One region of the Shimazuella sp. NTD250 genome, then DNA from elsewhere that is predicted to be linked to it. Evidence: a T-box and tRNA genes for the amino acid it is inferred to sense, from the RefSeq annotation. Region 1 holds a T-box; the other holds one or more tRNA genes.
The links. The T-box of region 1 lies ahead of leuS (leucine--tRNA ligase). A T-box ahead of a tRNA ligase gene usually reads a tRNA of that ligase, here a tRNA-Leu.
Positions count from the first base shown of each region.

Region 1 (7,148 bases):
GATATGGATCATGGATGGTGCCATCTTCATTCCATGTATCGAGAAATCCAGAACTATTTTCTAAGATAAATATGGGTAATTCAAAGCGGTCATATATTGAATTCAAAGTATAACGTAATCCAATAGGATCAATCTGCCATCCCCATTCATTTTCAGCTAAATGTGGATTTTTATAGACGCTGTGAACATTTCCTGATGTCAATTTCAATTGTTTTGTATCACTGCTTGAAATCATGGAGTTATAATAAGACATTCCAACAAAATCTGCTGTATTTTCTGCTAGGATTGCTAAATCTTCCTCTTTTATGCTCAGATGAATATGATGTTTTTTGAAGTACGTTTTTGCATAGTATGGATATTTACCCTTATTCAAAATATCTAGATAAAATAGGTTTTTCATTTGATCATCTCGTTGCATTTGCAGCGCATCTTCTGGTTTGCAGGTATAAGCATAAGTAGTGAAATAAGCGACCATACTGCCTATTTTATTTTCTGCATCTATTGCATGAGCTAGCTTTGTCGCCTTTGCAGCGGCAACAAACTGATGATGGAGCCCTTGAAATAACATCTCCTCATAGTTTTCCTGCCCTTCATTTATAATTCCTAAGGTTTTGGGGCCTGCTTTTACGCTCATATTGATTTCATTAAATGTTACCCAATATCTTACTTTTCCTTTATATCTTTCAAAGAGTACTCTACAGTATTTGGCATACAAATCTATCAATTTTTCGTTATACCAACCACCAAATTTTTCGATTAGTACAATTGGCATATCAAAATGGGAAATGGTTATCAGTGGTTCCATGTTGTGTTTTAAGCATTCATCGATTAATGAATCATAAAATTTCAATGCTTTTTCGTTAGGTGCTGCATCTTCACCATTTGGAAATACACGAGCCCAAGATATGGAGTAGCGGAATACTTTAAATCCCATTTCTGCAAATAAGGCAATATCTTCTTTGTAAGTGTGATAAAAATTGATTCCTCTTCGTTTAGGGTATTTGATTATATCTGGATCATTTTTCGCTTCTTGGATCATCTCCATCGTAATCTGCATTTGCTTTGTAATCTTACGGTCATTTTTGGGATTAAATTTCATTACTTCTGGGATGGTCATTGATTTACCATCTTCGTTATATGCCCCTTCCGCCTGACATGCGGATAAAGCTCCGCCCCATAAGAAGTCTGCTGGAAATCCTGTTGTCATTTCTTTCACCGGTTCCTTTCTATGCTTTTATTACTTTGAGCAGTTCCTCTTTTTCTTTTATCCATCCTGTTGTTGCAGGGAGGACAGCTAAGTAGTCATCACTATTTGTCACGATGATCGGTGTGATGATGTCATAGCCTTCTTTTTTAATAGCATCTACATCAAATTCGATTAATAAATCTCCTAACTTCATCTTCTGTGATTGTTCAATATGGGCAGTGAAATGTTTACCATCCAGATTTACGGTATCGATTCCAATGTGAATCAAAACCTCTACTCCAGTATTTGATTTTAGCCCGAGGGCATGTTTTGTTTTAAAAATGGCATCGACAGTACCTTCAAACGGAGCATATACCTTGCCATTAGAAGGGATAATAGCAATTCCTTTTCCCATTAACTCTTGTGAAAATGTTTTATCATCCACTTCTGCCAAGTCTTTTACTTCGCCAGCTAAAGGACTCATAATGGAAAATTCGCGGGTTAGGGCAATATCCGTCTTCTTTTTTTCTTTTTCTATCTTTGATGTGTCATCTTCTTTAATACCAACAGCTAAAGTGAATAAGAATCCTAATAGAGCTGCCATGATACACCCGATAATGATATACATGTATTTATCTGCTTCATAAGAGGAGAGGCTCAGCAGTCCTGGTAATGCGATCGCTGTTGATTTAGCATGAACAAAACTATAAAATCCTCCCGTTATACCTGCTGCTGCGCATCCTGCAAAGAAAGGTCTTCTATATTTTAGGTTTACCCCATATATAGCTGGTTCTGTAATTCCAAAAGCTGCTGTAATGGCACTTGTTCCAGCAGCAGATTTCATTGCTTTGCTCTTTGTTAAAAAGAATACTGCCAAAGCAGCTCCAGCTTGTGCCAGATTTGCGCCTAATGCACTTGGCATCAAAACCGTATATCCTACTTCCGCAATTTGTTGAATTTGCATAGGCATAATAGCATAATGCATACCAAACATAACCATTATCGGTTTAAAGAAACCTAACAATGCACCTGCAACTACTCCAAATGTTGCAAACAAAGCATTTATTCCTATAGTTAACCAATTTCCTACATAGGAACCGAAAGGAGCAATGACGATTAATTCGAGTGGGATCATGATCAGCAGTACGATCATTGGTGTGAGAATTACTCTTAAAAATTCCGGAATCACTTTATCTACCATCTTGTAAACATAACTCAATAGCCAAACGGACAATATGATGGGGATAACAGATGAAGAGTATTTAACCAATAGGATTGGCAGGCCTAAAAAGTCAATCGTTGTAACTCCTGTCTTAGCTATATTCTGTGCAGCATCTAAAATGGTAGGATGTAACAATGCAGCGGCTAAACCTATTGCTAGGTACTCATTTGTTTTAAATTTCCTTGCTGCACTCACGGCTAAGAAGAACGGTAAGAAATAGAAAATACTATCACCGATCATATCGAATATGGCAATAAAACCTGACTTTGGATCGATCCATTTCATTGCTGTGATAATAGTAGATAGACATTTGACCATGCCACAACCTACTAAAGCTGGTAACAAAGGAGTGAAAATACTAGCAATCGTTTCAAAGATTTGATTAATCGAAAAGCCTTTTTTTCTTTTTTCTGCCTCATCGTGATTTGTAATATGGGCTATTTCTCTTATTTGTTCATAAAGGGATTCTACTTTTTCACCTACTACTACTTGTAATTGTCCCCCTTTATTTTGCGATTTTAAGACGCCTTCAAGTGCATCTAATGCATGCACATCGGCTTTTGTATCATCCTTTAAAACAAATCTTAGACGAGTTGCACAATGAGTGAATTGTGAAATGTTGTTTTTTCCGCCAATCAATTCTAAGATTTTGGATGCTAACCCTACCTGAGCCATTGTCAACCTCTCCTTTTTGGTTTATATCGTTTGTGAGAAAAAAAATGACCAAAACAAGTGAGTAAACACTTATCTTGGTCATGCCTGATCGAGTCAGTAACAGTCCATTATTTATTTGATTGTGCTAATCGATGAATGTGTAAAACCAAATATAATTTTTCATCATTGGAACATTCCCACTGATAGTGAGTCTGTAAAAATGTCTCGATTTTTTCTACACATTTTATATCAGTAGGGTATTTTTCCTTTACCATCTGAAAAAGAGCTTCATTTTCACCTTTTAAAGAATTTGCAGTCATGTGTCTGATGATAAAATACCGAATATGGGTAGCAAACCTTGTAAAGTGGAGTGCATTTTCATCAAAATCCATTTTATAGTAGTATTTGATAATGGATAAAATTTCGCCTGTAATCTTTGTTATTTTTGTTGTTTCACTCATTTCACCAGAGCCGATTTGAGCATTTATAAAATGAAGGGCGATAAAGGTAATCTCTGATGGTGGCAAAAGGATATTTGTTTGCTCTTTGATAATTTCTAGAGCCTTTTTACCGACTCTTGTTTCTTCGGGATATAAGGTTTTTACTTCCCATTCTAAGGGGCTCTTGACTTGGACATTTTCTTTACTCCTTTGAAGTGCAAAGCTGATATGGTCTGATAATGTAAGAATTAAGTTGGGATTAAGTTCAGTTGATAATATCTGTTTACCAGCTTTAATGATTTCTTCAGCTAAATAAATATCTTCAATAGGAATATCATTAAGCAAATCAAACATTTTAATATTTTTAGGAGAGACATATATTTTTTCAACAATATCGGCATCGGTTATTTCATAAGGGGTTTTTTTAAAACCTAATCCTTTGCCAACAACCAATACTTCTTCCTTCTTATCGTTGATTGCCAGGGCGACATTATTATTAATCTTTTTTATTACCTTCATTTGTTCACCTCCTAAACAAGAAATGACCAAAACAAGTGAGTAAACACTTATCTTGGTCATGCCTGATCGAGTCAGTAACAGTCCATTTATTTTATTTTGATCATAAAATACAAAATTTCATTTCAAGCACTTCCAAACAACAAAATGAAATGTATACGCTTCCACTATCTATTTCGTATTATAGTTGTCGATCAAGAGGTTTGTCAATTGCTAAATGATAGGAGGCTACAGATTATCATTTTTCATTTATATGATAATCCAATTGACAATAACAATGTGTCACATATAGGTAGTTTGTTTTGATAATGACATCGTTCAAGATTTATGATCTTAACTAGAAACAACAGTGTATGTTACATTTTTATTTCGACAGGAAAAAGCACAACCAATCCGCAATCTTCTTGACATTGTCTTCAAAGCAGGGCATAATGATGGCAATATCATGAGTGAAGCTAGGATGGAGAGTAGTAGCTTGTTTCTCTCAGTTTAGAGAGTTGACGTACTGGTGCAAGTCAACCTGAGGGATATGTGAACTCGCTTCATCGCTCCAGAGGGGAATAACAAGTAGCCTTTGGCGTATACCTACGTTACAGGTTCGAGCCGAGCGTCCGAACAAGACGCTAATTTAGGGTGGTACCGCGGGAAGACAACCTCTCGTCCCTAGCAAAATAGCTAGTGGCTTGAGGTTTTTATTTTTTAGATGAAGAAAGGTTGATTGGCATGAAAGAGTATGCACATCGGGAGATTGAAACAAAGTGGCAAGCATACTGGGAAGAAAATGCGCTGCATAAAACAGATGAAGATAAAACAAAACCAACCTATTATGCATTGGAACAGTTTCCCTATCCATCAGGAGACGGGCTTCACATGGGGCATGTTCGTGTTTATTCGATAGGAGATGTGATCGCTCGTTTTCGTAAGATGAACGGTCATCGCGTGCTTCACCCAATGGGTGCGGATGCATTTGGTCTGCCAGCAGAAAATGCTGCTATTCAGCGTGGGGTCAATCCACGTGAATGGACATTAAATAACATGGAGCGGATTCGCAAAGAGCAGGCATTGTTAGGTGGTTCCTATGATTGGGATCGTTATGTAGGTACCTGCTTGCCTGATTATTATCAGTTTACCCAGTGGTTGTTCTTGCTTTTTTATGAGCGAGGATTGGCTTACCGCAAAGAGGCATCTGTCAACTGGTGCCCAAGCTGTGCGACTGTTCTTGCCAACGAGCAAGTAGAAGATGGAAAATGCTGGCGTTGTGGTTCTGAAGTGATCAAAAAAGAGTTAGAACAATGGTTTTTACGGATTACAGACTATGCAGAGCGCTTGCTAGATGGATTGGACACACTGCCAAGATGGCCTGATAAAATTAAAACAATGCAGCGAAATTGGATTGGGAAAAGCAAAGGTGCAAATGTCACTTTCTCCCTACCATCAGTGGAGGAAGAAGTAAGTGTGTTCACAACACGACCAGATACATTATATGGTGTCACTTATATGGTTTTAGCACCTGAACATCCGCTTGTTCCTCAATTGATTCAAGGAAATAAACAAGAGCAGGAGATTCTTGACTTTATCCAAATGATGCGTAAATCGACTGAACTAGAGCGGACTGCTACCGATGTTGAGAAAATTGGCTATGATACGGGTTCTAAAGCTGTCCATCCATTGACAGGGGAAGAAATTCCGATTTGGATTGCCAATTATGTCTTATTTGATTATGGAACAGGTGCAGTGATGGGGGTTCCAGCCCATGATGAACGTGATTTTGTCTTTGCGAACAAATATAATCTACCAATCAAAGTAGTTGTTCAACCAGATGGAGAGAAATTAGCAGAACACCTAGCGGAAGCATTTACAGGAGAAGGGAAGTTAGTTTCATCTAGTTCTTTTGATGGAGTAAACAACCGGGAAGCGATTACGGCAATTGCCGATCATTTGGAGCAGCAAAACAAAGGTGGAAGTGTAACCAACTATCGTCTTCGCGATTGGTTGATTTCTCGTCAACGTTATTGGGGCACACCGATTCCGATTATTTATTGTGATGATTGTGGGGTAGTTCCTGTACCAAAAGACCAACTGCCAGTAGTTCTTCCAGAAGATGTTGTCTTTGATGGAAAGAGCAACCCTTTGGCAACATCAGAGAGTTTTGTTCATACCACTTGTCCTTCATGTGGGGCAAAAGCACGCCGGGAAACCGATACGATGGATACATTTATCGACTCTTCTTGGTATTACTTCCGGTATGTAGATGCCAAAAATGAGGAAATTCCTTTTGCGAAAGATAAAGCAGATGAATGGTTACCTGTAAAAGAATATATCGGAGGAATTGAGCACGCAGTATTGCATTTGCTCTACTCTCGCTTCTTTACGAAAGTACTGCACGATGCAGGGTTAGTTTCGGTAGAAGAGCCTTTTGAAAGTTTATTGGCTCAAGGTATGGTATTACGAGATGGAGCCAAGATGTCCAAATCAAAAGGAAATGTGGTTAGTCCTCTCGAGATTATTGAAAAATACGGTGCGGATACAGCTCGTCTCTTTATCCTTTTTGCTGCTCCTCCAGAGCGTGATCTGGAATGGAGTGATGCGGGAGTAGAGGGAAGTTATCGCTTTATAAAACGTGTTTGGCGTTTGGTCCATGAAAACCAATCCTTATTCGAAAACAGAGCAAGTAGTTCGGATCTGTCTCAGGCTGCGAAAGAATTACGCCGTCTTACGCATCAAACGATACAGAAGGTGACAGTGGAGATCGGAGAGCGCAATCACTTTAATACCGCTGTTAGCGCGGTGATGGAGCTTGTCAATGGAATTTCGACTTATCCAGCGAGTGAAGACAGTGGAGTATTACGAGATGCATTAGAAAATGCAGTACTATTGCTTTCTCCATTTGTTCCGCATCTAGCAGAAGAATTGTGGCAAGTGATGGGACATCAGAAGAGCATCACGCTCGCTTCTTGGCCAACCTTTGACCCTGCGGCTCTGGTTCAAGATGAAGTGGAGATTATGGTGCAGATCAATGGGAAAAACAGAGAAAAACTAATGGTGGCTAGCCTTGCCAGTAGAGAAGAGATCGAAGCAATAGCTTTAGCAAATGAAAAGATCAAAAGTTTAATTGCAGAGAAAACCGTAC
Region 1 is NZ_JCAJZS010000001.1:175,728-182,875, reverse strand. It holds gene AC5WOF_RS00965 (glycoside hydrolase family 1 protein) at 1-1,207, opposite strand, end outside; gene AC5WOF_RS00960 (beta-glucoside-specific PTS transporter subunit IIABC) at 1,227-3,083, opposite strand; gene AC5WOF_RS00955 (PRD domain-containing protein) at 3,191-4,021, opposite strand; T-box leader at 4,467-4,686, shown strand; gene leuS (leucine--tRNA ligase) at 4,742-7,148, shown strand, end outside.

Region 2 (7,148 bases), 410 kb from region 1:
ATCATTTTACTTCCGTTATCGCTTTACAAGAATATGATCTAGTAAGAGCAGCAAAACTGAGAGAATATTTAGGTATTCAAGGGCAAAGCGTTGCAAGTGCGATGGAATTTCGCAACAAATGGATCATGAAGCAAAAATTACGAGAGAATGATATTCCAGTTGCAGAGATGACCTTAGCACAAACCGGATTAGATATTTCCCGATTTGCCGATCAGTATGATTATCCGATCGTAGTCAAACCCATTGACGGTCTTGGTTCAGTTTCGACTTATGTTTTGCATCATCGGCAAGAACTAGAAAATTTTTTAGCAAACGAACAACTTTCGGAAGTATTAGTTGAGAAATATATTGATGGGGAATATTTTCATATTGATGGTTGGGTGGAAGACGGGGTCATTCAATTAACTACTGTGTCCAAATATTACAATGCACCACTTGCTTCGAGTTCGATGACATATCTAGGAAGTACGATGTTACATCCTCAAAATCCTTTGAGCCGGCGACTTTCCGCAGGAACCAGAAAAGTATTGGAGATTTTAGACACACCAGCAAATACCACATTTCATGCGGAATGGTTTCATACTCCGAATGATCAAATTATTTTTGGGGAGATTGGCAGCAGGACAGGTGGTGCAAAAGTATCTGACACACATAAACTTGCATACGATGTGTCATTGTTTGATATTCATGCTCAAATTTCTGTTGGACTTCCAGGTCCAGTATTGAAGGAAGAAGTGAAAATGAATCCCTCCCATTTAGCTGGATGGTTATTGGTGAACACTAAATATGGATTATTACATGTGAACTCTACCTTGTTTCCAGAATGGGTGAAAGTGGCCCAAATTACTGGAGAAGATGGAAAGTCATATGATCAAGCGCAATTAAGTGTCGATTCCATCGCTCAATTTGCTTTTGTAGGGAGGAATGAAGAAGAATTGTCGCAGCGGTTGAATCAGCTTATTTCTATTGTTGATGAGACATTTCAATGGGAGAACTAAATATACGCAAAATCCCTGTTTCCAGCAGGGATTTTGTTGAAAAAAATATAAAAATTTGAATCGCAGTATTAGGAATAGTTTGAGATAATTTGTTCAGGTGACTAATTGCTGCTTTATATATAGGAACCAAAAAAACCTAGCCAAATGAATTAGCTAGGTTTTAAAAAGTTATCTACGAAAACACCTTGATCTGGTAACGCCACTGAGCTAGCCCCCGTGGTGGGGGGTCGATTGTGGTAGCGGCTACGCCTACTTAGGCGGCCACAATCACCCCCCACCACGGTAGGGCTAGTATAGTAACGCGGGACCGGATGAAGTATGGGAATCTTACACGCAGATACGGCGTAACACCGTACACAAGAAAGCTAGATAACTTTTAGGTATATGTACACTGTTTGGAATACTAAAAAAATAGTAACATAGAATGTATGTTTTTGCAAATGAAAATATTATGTAGATAAATGCGATGCAAGTAGTGGGAAATGCTTCCACCCCGCTATATAACTAATAAATATTCGTTTTCGAAGCATCATTAAAATAAAATGAAAAAAAGAGTTGACAACAAACCTCATTACAGGTTAAGATAGATCTCGTTCCTGACAAAATCAAAGTGTTTTGGAGAGATGTCCGAGCTGGCCGAAGGAGCACGATTGGAAATCGTGTATACGTCACAAGCGTATCGAGGGTTCGAATCCCTCTCTCTCCGCCATCTTATACATAGATGGCTCGATAGCTCAGTCGGTAGAGCAGAGGACTGAAAATCCTCGTGTCGGCGGTTCGATTCCGTCTCGAGCCACCATTTGAATGTTTTTGAATATGCTGAAATAGCTCAGCTGGTAGAGCAACTGACTTGTAATCAGTAGGTCGCGGGTTCGAATCCTGCTTTCAGCACCACATATCATCATAGCCACCAATCCATTGTTGGTGGCTATGTTATAGGGGCGTAGTTTAATGGTAGAACAGAGGTCTCCAAAACCTCCAGTGTGGGTTCAATTCCTACCGCCCCTGCCAATACAAAAAGCCACTCTGCTTCTTGATGACAGGGTGGCTTTTTTCTGCATGAAAGACAGCTTAGTGACAAGTAATATCTTTTGTGGCGAACCTCTAGAGAAGTTATCTCTAGAGAAAATGGTTTGCGCTTTTTTATAGTTGGATTGTTTTCAACTTATATGTGTAACCCTTCCACTCGATTCACAATCTCTCTGGCCCTGTCTATCCATTTTTGATCAATGGGATGATCTTCTGCTGGGATAGGAGTTGTAAACTGATTCATCATTCCGCTAAAAACACCAGAATCCCCAGTAGGATCACTAGATTCATCTGTGCGAAATTCATGTTTGATTACAAATGGTTTTCCGATTCGAACGAGAGTATCTGGATCTCCGATATCACCTCGCACCGCAAATACAGGAATGCGAAGAAAATACCGGTTTCCATGTTCTTCTTCCCAGTCCAATGGTTTGTCGAAATAACCATGATCATATGCATAGCCGCCGCCTATGTGGAAATCTTCCTCTTCCAACTGATCAGAGAGACTGGCGAATTGTGTTTGTTTGTCTTCGATGGTAGATTCAATTGGTATCATGCTGGACATCCTTTTTTGTTATAGTGTTTGAGGTTTTAGGATTTCTCATTCATCCGAAATAATACAGCGATGAACAATAAAAGTTTAAACATGGCTTTGGGTGGAGTTCAAAATTTTATTATTGACTTTTGGTGGGATTATGTTAGAATATTCAAGTGTCACAAGATTGAGTGTTATGGCGGCATAGCCAAGTGGTAAGGCAGAGGTCTGCAAAACCTTTACCCCCGGTTCAAATCCGGGTGCCGCCTCCATTAAAAACTTTTTGTATAATTCCGCTTGCTTATGCGGGTGTGGCGGAATTGGCAGACGCGCAAGATTCAGGTTCTTGTGGTCATGATGACCGTGGAGGTTCAAATCCTCTCATCCGCACCAAAAAAGTGCTTGACTTTTATGTGTGAAAGAGTTATGATGGATTTCGTTGTTGCAAAATGAATACGGGCTCTTAGCTCAACTGGATAGAGTGTCTGACTACGGATCAGAAGGTTAGGGGTTCGACTCCTCTAGGGCCCGCCATTTTTTCAACAATGAATGATAACGTCTTGCAAAATGAATATGGGCTCTTAGCTCAACTGGATAGAGTGTCTGACTACGGATCAGAAGGTTAGGGGTTCGACTCCTCTAGGGCCCGCCAAACAAAAAGATGAAAGCACATGCTTTCATCTTTTTTGATCTTTCATGCAAGTTGTTAAATATAGTTACTATAAAATTTTGAATCCATTCTTTCAGTTTAATAGAATGGGAAAATGCAGTCCACTAGAGGAGTTATTTTCTTTGGAGAATTTCCCATTCTTTTTGATATTGTTCTGCAAGATTACATTTATTAGAAATGTACTTGCGCAAAGTGGCTGAATATTTATTTTTAAAAGTAGCATTGGATGGGTTAAATTCATATTCTGTTTTTGAATCTTCCATTTCTTTGAAGTAAGTATCACAAGCCAATCTTTTACTATAGGACGAATTTATATTGGTTAAAATAATAAAGTTATCTTCTGCACCGGGAATATACTTGATCATAAATCTTTCACCTTGGTTGGGATAGATATAACCATTCTCAGGGGCTGGATAAATGTTAAAGGCTGTGCTCTCAAATGTTGTTTGGATCGTTTTATTTGCTGTTGTAAGAATCAACAAGTAATAACGTTCAATTGGAATATCATTGTAAGTACTATTTGTCATTTCTGTTTTAGTTACCACTGCCTCAGCTATTTTCCCATTTTTATTCAAAAATACATTATTTAAATCGGTTCCCCAGATCACATTTACAATACCAATTAAGAAAAATAGAACAGAAATGACGACTCCAACAGTGCCCCGCTTGGAGTATTTAAATAATAAGGGAAGTACTATCCCGACGAAGATAAATCCAAAAAGTAAAAAAAATCGATAAGCCACCAAAAAATGAATAATATTTGAGAGAAAGCTCATGTTTCCACACCCTTGTTGTCTGTGTTAGACCAATAAAAAATTGGACTCATCATAAATATAATTTTATTTATTATTAAATTCAATTTTTTATTATTTATATATTTCAATTTTTCATATACATAATTTTTGTATTTGATAAGTCCTAAATTATTTGTAAAAAAGACTTATATTGCGATAATTTCGTTTCCGGCAAATAGACACAAAAAAACAGAGGAGTGACCTCTGTTAAAATGTTTTCTCGATAATTCCACCGCCAAGGCATCGTTCTTTGTCGTAAAAGACAACAGATTGTCCGGGTGTCACGGCCCGCTCTTTTTCGGCATAGTGTACGGTGACAGTGCCGTCACTGTTTGGGGTGACGGTCACAGGTACATCTACTTGGCGGTAGCGAAACTTCGCTGTACAGGTGAAGGGTTCTTGCGGCTGTTCTGCTTGTAACCAGTTGAGATGGCTGGCGGTAAGCCCTGCGGAAAACAGCGCTTCATTATTGTGTCCTTGGGCAACATATAGAATGTTGTTTTTAACGTCTTTTTTTGCTACAAACCATGGTTCCCCTGTACCCGTTTCTGATCCTCCGATACGAAGTCCTTGACGTTGTCCGAGCGTATAGTACATCAATCCATCGTGTTCTCCAATTCGTTTGCCATCCATAGTGTGGATTTCCCCGGGTTTTGCAGGCAAGTATTGGCTGAGGAATTGTCGAAAGTTCTTTTCTCCAATAAAACAAATGCCTGTACTATCTTTTTTCTTAGCAGTTGCTAATCCGGCCTCTTCTGCTATTTTTCGAACTTCTGCTTTTTGTAAGTGTCCTATTGGGAAAAGAACGTGATCGAGCTGTGCACGATGCACCGCATATAAAAAATATGATTGATCTTTTGTAGGGTCTATACCTCGTAATAAAGTAGAGCCTTGTTCACTATGTTCTACCCTTGCATAGTGTCCAGTTGCGATGTAATCTGCGCCTAACTGCTTTGCTTTTTCTTGAAAATCGCCAAATTTGATTTCTCGATTACACATCACATCTGGGTTAGGTGTTCTGCCTGCTTTATATTCATCGAGAAAATATTGGAATACTTTATCTGCGTACTCTTTCTCGAAATTAACGGAGTAATAAGGGATTCCGATTTGAGTAGCCACTCTGCGTACATCTTCGAAATCCTCTGTAGCAGTACAGTGACCAAATTCGTCTGTGTCGTCCCAGTTTTTCATAAACAAACCGACGACATCATATCCTTGTTGTTTGAGCAGGTATGCTGTCACAGAAGAATCTACTCCTCCTGACATTCCTACTACAACACGTATTTTCCTTTTATCCATTTGGTCATCACACATTCTATTTGTTAGTTTTTCTCATTATAAGGCATGTTGCTCTTTCGCGCAAAAATGTGACCATAACAGGTAATCACGCTAAGGATGGTTGTCAAAGCGCAAGTGATCCAGTAAGCTTAGAGAAGCACTGTAGGGTGGTAGGAGGCATTATGAAATTTGTTAAACTTTCCCTTTTAGCTTGTTTTTTATTAGTGACCATAACTGGATGCTCATTGGTTATTGAAAAAATACAACAAGTTACAGGTAATGAAGTAGAGAATGTAAGTGAAAAAAAGACAGATACACGTGATAATGTAAGCGAGGAAAAACAGATATATGAGCAAGAGTTTGTCCCCCCAACTCCTTCACCAATTCTGCGGAATATTTTAGAGGATAAGGGCAAAGGCAGGTATGCAACAGAACCATATAAAGCAGGTAGTGTTGCTGAGGCTCTTAAAGTAATGCCAGAAGGTTTAGCAGAAGATGCAGTATATGCTTACTTGCTTGGTTTGGTAGGTCAAAATTACAAATATGACTTAGAGAGTTTGTCAAGTATGTTAGCTCCCAACTACCAAGCAAAGATCAGAGTATTGTCCTATGGGGAACCCGCGGCTGATTCGAAACCTCCAGCAAAACCTTTAAAACCGACCAATATAGCTGTTTTAGTAGATGCTAGCTCCACTATGGCAAATGAGTATAGAGGAAAATCACGTTATGAATGGGCTAAGCAATTTACTACTACTTATATGAAACAATTGCCTGTAAACGCTAATTTTATGGTTCGTTTTTTTGGTCATGAAGGTGGTCCAAGAAAGAAGGATAAAGAGGTTTCTTGTTCCAAAACGGAATTAGTTTACCAAGGTTATCCCACTCAACCAGCCAAATTGAATAAAAGTTTCAGTAAAGAGAAACCAACAGGCTGGAGTCCGTTAATAGAGGCACTACATAACACGATGAATGATCTGGTGAAAAATCAAAAAGCTAACAACGAAAACATCATCTATGTAATCGCAGATAGTTCGGATACTTGTGGAGCTGATTTGACTCAACAAATCGAGGCTATACGTTCGTCTAAAATGGGTGTAATGGTTAATGTAATTGGTATTGATGTTCCAACGAAAGATGAAAATGAACTCACTCAATTAGCGGAGTCCACAGGTGGAGAGTACCAGCCAATTGAAGATATAATTGATTTGGAGCAAATAGCCCGTGTGCATGCAAATGAAGTAAAACAAGTCAATGAACCTTGGCAAGTGAGATCGATTCAAAAAATGGTCAAGGGATATCAGGTTACTCAGCAGCGTCTTGATCGGAAATATCAATCGATCGTTACAAATTTGAATAATGAACACAAGCGGCTGACGGATGCGAATATACAAATCAAAAACGAAAAGAAAATCAACCCTACAGAATATAACAAGATAAAAGGTTGGATTGATAGTCGTTACGAAGGTGTACTAGGTTTTACAGAACAAAAAATGCACGCCAAAGAAGCAGAGTTAAAGCAGTCGTTTTCAGATGCAATGATAGACATGGATAAAAAATGGAAGCAAAATGAAGTGCAATTGAAACCGTACGAAGGAAAGAAAAAAGGATTGTTAAAGCAAGCGGAAAAAGTTATTCAAGATATTCCGGACAAACCTGAGGAGTAGACAGCTATGAAGTATACATTGCAGCAGGATGAGCGTCTTGGGATTTCAAAGCCAGTTCTTTTTGTAGAATACGATCAATTGAGTGATAACGAACAAGCTAACTTTGAATTATTATGTCAAACGGTCTGTGCCAAAATACCAGAAGCGATTAAAACGTTTGAACAACGATATATGGAGTAC
Region 2 is NZ_JCAJZS010000001.1:589,802-596,949, reverse strand. It holds gene AC5WOF_RS03245 (ATP-grasp domain-containing protein) at 1-998, shown strand, start outside; tRNA gene AC5WOF_RS03240 (tRNA-Ser) at 1,616-1,707, shown strand; tRNA gene AC5WOF_RS03235 (tRNA-Phe) at 1,722-1,797, shown strand; tRNA gene AC5WOF_RS03230 (tRNA-Thr) at 1,817-1,892, shown strand; tRNA gene AC5WOF_RS03225 (tRNA-Trp) at 1,936-2,009, shown strand; gene AC5WOF_RS03220 (YugN family protein) at 2,164-2,583, opposite strand; tRNA gene AC5WOF_RS03215 (tRNA-Cys) at 2,761-2,834, shown strand; tRNA gene AC5WOF_RS03210 (tRNA-Leu) at 2,868-2,955, shown strand; tRNA gene AC5WOF_RS03205 (tRNA-Arg) at 3,020-3,096, shown strand; tRNA gene AC5WOF_RS03200 (tRNA-Arg) at 3,138-3,214, shown strand; gene AC5WOF_RS03195 (hypothetical protein) at 3,346-4,008, opposite strand; gene mnmA (tRNA 2-thiouridine(34) synthase MnmA) at 4,234-5,325, opposite strand; gene AC5WOF_RS03185 (VWA domain-containing protein) at 5,487-6,968, shown strand; gene AC5WOF_RS03180 (hypothetical protein) at 6,975-7,148, shown strand, end outside.
Region 2: it has a tRNA-Leu gene. The T-box ahead of leuS (leucine--tRNA ligase) is inferred to sense a tRNA for this amino acid. The anticodon was not compared.